2 regions of the Paenarthrobacter sp. FR1 genome follow, and region 2 is predicted to be linked to the other one. Evidence: riboswitches for the same ligand, from Rfam matches in the RefSeq annotation. Region 2 holds a riboswitch; the other holds the start of a gene.
What was found. Region 2 has a riboswitch for cyclic di-AMP ahead of ACR30Z_RS04840 (M23 family metallopeptidase). Riboswitches for the same ligand answer to the same signal wherever they lie in the genome.
Positions count from the first base shown of each region.

Region 1: it holds a riboswitch for cyclic di-AMP, as region 2 does, so the genes downstream of both, ACR30Z_RS21055 (hypothetical protein) here and ACR30Z_RS04840 (M23 family metallopeptidase) in region 2, are expected to answer to the same signal.

Region 1 is NZ_JBPFSF010000014.1:105,107-108,669, forward strand. It holds gene ACR30Z_RS21045 (response regulator transcription factor) at 1-512, shown strand, start outside; gene ACR30Z_RS21050 (HAMP domain-containing sensor histidine kinase) at 516-2,012, shown strand; cyclic di-AMP (ydaO/yuaA leader) riboswitch at 2,145-2,305, shown strand; gene ACR30Z_RS21055 (hypothetical protein) at 2,313-3,155, shown strand; gene ACR30Z_RS21060 (dolichyl-phosphate beta-glucosyltransferase) at 3,328-3,563, shown strand, end outside.
Region 2 is NZ_JBPFSF010000002.1:26,577-30,139, forward strand. It holds gene ACR30Z_RS04835 (metal-dependent transcriptional regulator) at 163-858, shown strand; cyclic di-AMP (ydaO/yuaA leader) riboswitch at 1,089-1,300, shown strand; gene ACR30Z_RS04840 (M23 family metallopeptidase) at 1,305-2,135, shown strand; cyclic di-AMP (ydaO/yuaA leader) riboswitch at 2,281-2,442, shown strand; gene ACR30Z_RS04845 (C40 family peptidase) at 2,447-3,193, shown strand; gene ACR30Z_RS04850 (NlpC/P60 family protein) at 3,293-3,563, shown strand, end outside.

The sequences.
Region 1 (3,563 bases), on a different contig from region 2:
GTTTCGACGGTGTGGAGGTCCTTAACCGCATCCGTGCTTTCGCCCCGGAAGTTCCCGCCCTGTTCCTCACTGCAAAAGACGCCGTCCAGGACCGCATTGTTGGCTTGGCGGCCGGGGGCGACGACTACGTCACCAAACCTTTCAGCATGGAGGAAGTTCTCCTGCGCCTGCACCGGCTGGTTCAGCGTTCCGGCGTGGCAGCCATGGACACCGCGGAGCTGGTGGTGGGAGACCTCACCCTCAACGTGGACACCCGCGAGGTGACGAGGGCCGGTGAGGACATCTCCTTGACTGCCACCCAGTTCGAACTCTTGCGCTACCTCATGGAAAACCCCAAACGGGTGGTCAGCAAGGCACAGATCCTGGACCGGGTGTGGGACTACGACTTCGGTGGGCAGGCCAACATCGTGGAGCTCTACATCTCCTACCTGCGCAAGAAGATCGAAGCGAACCATCCGCCCATGATCCACACCATTCGCGGTGCGGGATACGTCATCAAGCCTGCGGACTAAACGTTGAGCACACTTTCAGGAGTGGCCAGGAAGTCGCAGCGCAGTTGGCTCAACCCGTCCACCTGGCACCTTCGCACCCGATTGGTCCTGGTGGCCATGGCCCTGTTGGTAGCGATTTGCGCTGCCGTGGGGGTAGTCAGCTACGCCTCCATGGACATGGTGTTTAACAGGCAGCTCGACAGGCAGTTGGAGCAGGCGTCCAGCCGCGCGAATGACTTCGGCAGGCCGCCGTCGAACTTTCCTTCGTCACCGTCCGGAAGGCCTGACCCGTTGGAGGCCCGGGGCCAGGCCGCTGGAACCCTCAACGCGCGGATCGATGGAACCACCGTGAGGAGCTCGGGCTTGATCGACGCCCAAGGCAATCGCGTTTCACTCTCCGCAGACGACGAGCAGGTCCTGTTGTCGCTCCCCAAGGACAGCCGCCCTGTGGACCGTTCGCTGTCCAACGGCGACTACCGGCTGGTGGCCGTGGACACCTCCGGCGACGTGATCGTGACCGGCCTGCCGCTTGCGGACAAGCAAAGCGCCGAGGCCTCGCTCGTATGGACCATGGTGTGGGTTTCGTTGGGCGGCCTCGTGCTGATTGGCCTGGCAGGCACAGTGATCATTCGGCGGACCATGAGGCCGCTTGAGCAGCTCTCCGAAGTGGCCACGAAGGTTTCCCGGCTGCCTCTCGACGCCGGCGAAGTGGCACTTGCGGTGCGCGTACCGCCGTCGGCCTCCCATCCCGGAACGGAAGTGGGCAGCGTTGGCCACGCCCTGAATCAAATGCTGAATAACGTGGCCAGTGCGCTGGAAGCCCGTCAGGAAAGCGAAACCAAGGTCCGCCAGTTCGTGGCGGACGCCTCGCATGAGCTTCGTACACCGCTGACCGCTATCCGCGGCTACACAGAACTGCTGCGGATGACCGAAAACTTCACCGATGACGGCCGGAAATCCCTGGCACGGGTCCAAAGCCAATCCGAACGGATGACCACGCTGGTGGAGGACCTCCTCCTGCTCGCAAGGTTGGACGAGGGTCAACCAGTAAAGGTCTCGGACGTTGACCTGACGCAGCTGGTGATCGAGACAGTGAGTGATGAGAAAGTCATGGCCCCGGAGCACATCTGGCAGCTTCAGCTCCCGGACGAACCCATCACAGTGAGGGGTGACGCCACACAATTGCACCAGGTACTGGCCAACCTGCTGTCCAACGCCCGCAAACACACCGATGCCGGCACCACCGTGGTCACCGGAGTCATGCTCTCCGCCGATGGCAGCGCAGTGGTTACGGTAACCGACAACGGACCGGGCATTCCGGAGGATTTCCAGAGCCGGATCTTCTCCCGCTTTGCCCGCGCTGACGCCGCCAGGTCGGGATCGGAGGGCACCTCCGGGTTGGGCCTGTCCATCGTGGAATCCATTGTGGAAGCGCATGGTGGCAGCGTTGAAGTGACCTCCCGTCCAGGGCGTACGGAATTCGCCCTCCGCCTGCCCGCCGTCAGCAACGAGCGCGTGTAACGAATCCGGCAAGGCGACTCACCGGGATGGTGATCTCTGTTACCTAAATGTGACTTCTGGGGAAACCTCCTGTACCGTCGAAAGGGTGGGTCGCCCCAACTGACCCGCATCCGGGATGCGCCGAGCTCTGCCACTTCCCGGAGTCCGTTCTTCTTCGAGGCAGAGACGGGGGACCCAGAGTCTCCGGGCCCAGGCATTTATTGCCGGCCCTTGGGGTGAAGCCGCAGCGTGATGCGCGGCCGGATGACCTCATCCGAACCCGACAGCTAACTCCGCAGGCGCTGAGAGGTAATCACAAACATGTCTGAATTTAATGATCAGACGCGCCCTTCCGCGCGTCACCGCGACGAACACGACGCACCGCTGACCAAGTCGCAGGCAGTCCTTAAGAACGCAGCCCGCCAGGGCAAGTCCGGCCACCGCATGTCGGTTGTTGCCGGTGTTGTGGCCGCCGCACTGGGCGTTGCATCCCTCGGCACGGCCGCCAACGCAGCGTTGACCCTCCCCGAGGCGAGCCGCGTCGCAGAGACCCAGGCGAACGCCCGGATCAGCACCAACAAGTCTGCTGAAATCTCCGCCTCCATGAACGCTGCCGCCGAAAAGGGTGCAGCCGACCGGGCCGCTGCAGACAAGGTAGCCGCTGAAAAGGCGGCCGCAGAGAAGGCTGCCGCCGACCAGGCTGCCGCTGAAAAGGCCGCTGCGGAGAAGGCTGCCGCCGACCAGGCTGCCGCTGAAAAGGCCGCCGCTGACGCTGCTGCCAAGCAAGCTGCCGACGCCGCTGCTGCCGCTGCCGCCGCAGAGGCTGCAGCAGCCGCTGCCGCCCCCAAGGCCGTGGACGATCCCGCAGCCGCCAAGGCCTACGCTGCAAGCATCCTGGGCAACTACGGCTGGGGTCCGGGTGAAATGACTGCCCTGAACACGCTGTGGGAGAAGGAGTCCAACTGGAGGACCACTGCCACGAACGCCTCGAGCGGCGCATACGGCATCGTCCAGTCCCTGCCGGCTTCCAAGATGGCCACGGCCGGTGCCGACTGGCAGACCAACTACCAGACCCAGATCAAGTGGGGCCTGAACTACATCAAGGAACGCTACGGATCCCCGTCGGCTGCCCTGGGCTTCCACTTGGCGAACAACTGGTACTAAGCCAAGCTGTTTGATTGCCGCCCCGGCTTCCGCCGTTTGCCTCAGTTCTTACTGGAGCGGATGGCGGGAACCGGGGCGGCTTCTTTCGTTTTCACAGGTGCTCGCCGGGGCTCACAGTAGTGCCACAGCTTCCGCCTAAAGCCCTCATAATCGGTGGCCGCATTCTGGAAACATGACGCTCACAGATCCAGCCACCAGCGCTCTGCCACGGCGGACTCATTCCGCTCGCTTGCGTGGCGGGCCAGCGGCGCTCCAGCAACCACAGCGCCGTCCCGTTGACACCAATGTCATGGTTCCGGTCCTGGACGTCACCCTCCCCGTCTACAACGAAGAAGCCCGCCTGGAACACAGCCTTCGCCAACTGCACGGGCACCTGACGGACTCCTTTCCCCACACATTCCGAATCAC
Region 2 (3,563 bases):
TGCCGAGGAACCATATGCGACCGGAATTATCCAGAGTAATTCCAAATAAGCTAGGCTGGGGGTTGGCGTCCATGGGGCGGCAGAGCACACCGCACGCCCTGGCAGGGGACGCTGTACGGTGGAGATTACGCAAGAAACTGCGTTCGAGGAGAGCTGAGCTGGATGACGGATCTGATCGATACCACTGAGATGTATCTTCGGACCATTTTGGAGCTTGAAGAAGAGAACATTGTGGCTCTCAGGGCCCGCATCGCGGAGCGACTGCGGCACTCCGGGCCCACAGTCTCCCAAACCATCGGACGCATGGAGCGCGATGGCCTGGTGATCGTTTCCAACGACCGGCACCTGGAGTTGACCGAGGTCGGGCGGAAGCGCGCCACCGAGGTCATGCGCAAGCACCGCCTTGCCGAGCGCCTCCTGGCGGACGTGATCGGTCTTGACTGGGCCTACGTGCACGACGAAGCGTGCCGCTGGGAACATGTCATGAGTGAGCGCGTTGAGCGTCGGTTGTACGAGCTCCTGGAGCACCCCACCGAGTCTCCCTACGGCAACCCGATTCCAGGACTGGAAGCACTTGGCGGCCTGGCCGGCCAACCCCTCCCGCGGCTTGACGTCAACCTCCTGCAGGCCATGGACGGGTACGCTTCCGATTCCCGCGTCGTGGTCAGCCGCCTTGCTGAGCCCATCCAGGTGGAGCCCGAACTGCTCACCCAGCTGGACGAGGGCGGAATCCGTCCGGGGGCCTCGGTGTCCTTGGAGCGTGTGGGCGAGTACATCTCCGTCCGCGTGCCCGGGATCGAGGGCGCCTTGGAGCTGCCTCCCGAAGTTGCCGCGCACGTCTTTGTCTCCCTCAGCTGATCGCTGTCTCCCTTAGCTGATCGCTATCGGTTCCAGGTGTCAAACCTCACTTTCGCACGTTTCGCGGGCGTGTGACCTGCGGTTTTCCGCTATTGATGATAAGGGCCTCCCGGAACACGCGCGTTTCTGTTGATAACGAATTTATTACTACGGCGTTTAATCCCCTATAGTTATCTACTAGCGCTGATACCAAAGCGTTACCTGATCCGGAGCCGAGCTCTGCCAGCGGATCAGGTGTGTCACCCACCACTGGCAGAGGCGGGGGAACCACAAGCGGCTGTCTAAAGAAGCAGCCTTGGGGTGAAGTCCGCAGCAGAAGTGCCCACTTACGCAAGTCCCTCCGGGGATACCTGTGTGCCGTGAGCGCCTCGTGCGGGCCGGGTCTTGAAACTCTCTGACCCGAATCCGACAGCTAACTTCGCAGGCTTTTTAGAGAGGAACAGAGTTTGACATCGCAGAACGTCAGGGGCCGCCGCCGCGCGTCCGGCCCCGCTGTTGAGCTGCGGCCAGCCCGCGCCACTATGGACATCCGGCCCCGCGACACTGAGCGTCAGGTCCGCCGCCGTAAGAGCCCGTTGCGCCAGGTAGCCGATTTTGCCGCAGCCAGTGGCGTCGGGCAGAAAGCCGGTGTAGCGCTTGCCGCCACCGGACTTGCCCTGACTGTCGGTCTGCCGGCCACCAGCCCGGTCATGGCCACCTCGGAGTCCGGCCAGACTGAGGCCGCCCTCGCCGTCACCGGCGGGAGCCAGCCCGAGGTTTCCGCAGCCGCATCCGCCAAAATCGACTTCAGCCGCGCCGCCGTTGCCACTGCCGCGGATCCCGACGGAAAGCTGAAGCAGCTCCTCAGCGCCCAGTCCGCCGGAAGCATCCAGCGCGCCTCGTCCGTTGGCACCATGGCCAGCCCCTTGGATACGCTCACCACGGCGTCACCCTTTGGTTACCGCATCAGCCCCCTCACGGGCGGTTCCGGTGACTTCCACCGCGGCCAGGACTTCGTAGCCCAGTGCGGCACAGCCGTCCATGCTGCGGCCACCGGCAAGGTCACTTTCGCAGGTTGGCACGAGTACGGCGGAGGCAACCGCGTGGTAGTGGACCACGGCAACGGCCTTGAGACCACGTACAACCACCTGTCGTCCTTCACTGTCAAGGTGGGCCAGACGGTCAACCGTGGCGACACCGTAGCCCTGAGCGGCACCACAGGCGCTTCCACCGGATGCCACCTCCACTTCGAGGTTCAGGTCAACGGCGAAGTTGTCGACCCCATGGGCTGGCTCTGAGCTAGTTGATGGTTGTCTCTCGCATTCGTGACACGCCCCGTGACCTGAATGTGACATTCGCGTTCAACTGTTGTACCGTACAAAGCGCATCGGCTTTTTAGGGGGCCGGTGCACTTGAGTGGATTGCCTAGCTCTGCCACCACTCGAGGTCCGTTCGCATAAATCGTCTGGCAGGGGCGGGGGAACCACTTCTGGTCTTCGAGAGAAGGCCTTGGGGTTAAGTCGCAAAAGCTTCCTTGAAGCGGCGCGGCCGGATGACTCCCATCCGAATCCGACAGCTCACCTCGCAGGCATTGGGAGAGGCTACCTTCGTGTCATCACGCACTACCCCTGCGCGCCACCGCGCCGAATCGGTTCGAACGAACCCTTTGAACAACCTTTCCAAGGCTGTTTCATCCAACGCCGGAACTGTTGGTCGCCAGGCCGCCGTATGGGCAGCAGCCTCGGGCCTCGTCCTTAGCGTCGGCCTGCCGGCACAGGCAGCGGACACCGACGTCACCAAGTCGGAAGCCTCCAGCACCCAGCAGCTGGTCGCCACGGCAGTCGTCACCGCAGAGCCCACCGCCACCGTTTCCTTTGAGAGCCCCGTTGTGGTCACCAAGGAAGCCCCCAAGGTAGTCCAGCGTGCTTCGCAGACCACCCAGCGCACGGCGGCAAACAGCACACAGGAAACCGCGGGTGCCGTCACCGCGAAGTCCTCCGAAGCCAAGGACGCTGCTTCCAGCGCCGCCGCTTCCGGTCTCGCCGCTATTGCCTACACCGGCATTGGCCACCCCTATGTTTGGGGCGGCACCACTCCCAACGGCTGGGATTGCTCAGGCTTCACCCAGTGGGTTTACGCGCAGGCCGGCATCAGCATCCCCCGCGTCAACGCCTGGACGGCCATGAAGCCCACCAGCACCCCTGCTCCCGGCGACCTCGTCATGCAGAACGGCGGAGCCCACGTGGGCATCTACGTCGGCAACGGCATGATGATCAGCGCCTTGAACCCGGGCCAGGGCACGCTGCTGCACTCAGCGGCTTCCACAGGTACGTCCTCCTTCTTCACCCTCCGCTAGAAATCATCCGGTTCGGGGTAAGCCAGCATGCCCCCAAGTGCTGGCCTGCCCACTACCCGCGTGTACCCCAACTGCCCGCGGATACGAAAAGAGAAAATCATGACCAGTGCAAACAAGGTTGCACGGCATCGCGCTGAGGCCCCCAAGACCAGCTCGCTTGCCGTTATCGCCAAGGCCGTCAGCGACAACGCCGGTGGCGTTGGCCGCCAGGCAGCAGTTATTGCCGCAGCATCAGGCCTGGTCCTGACCAGCGGTGTGGCAGCCAACGCTGCCGACACCAATGTCGATCGCGAATCCACGTCGACGTCCACCCTTGACGTCCAGTCAGTGGTCCAGGCCACCATCGCTGCGGATTCCACGGTCGCCATCT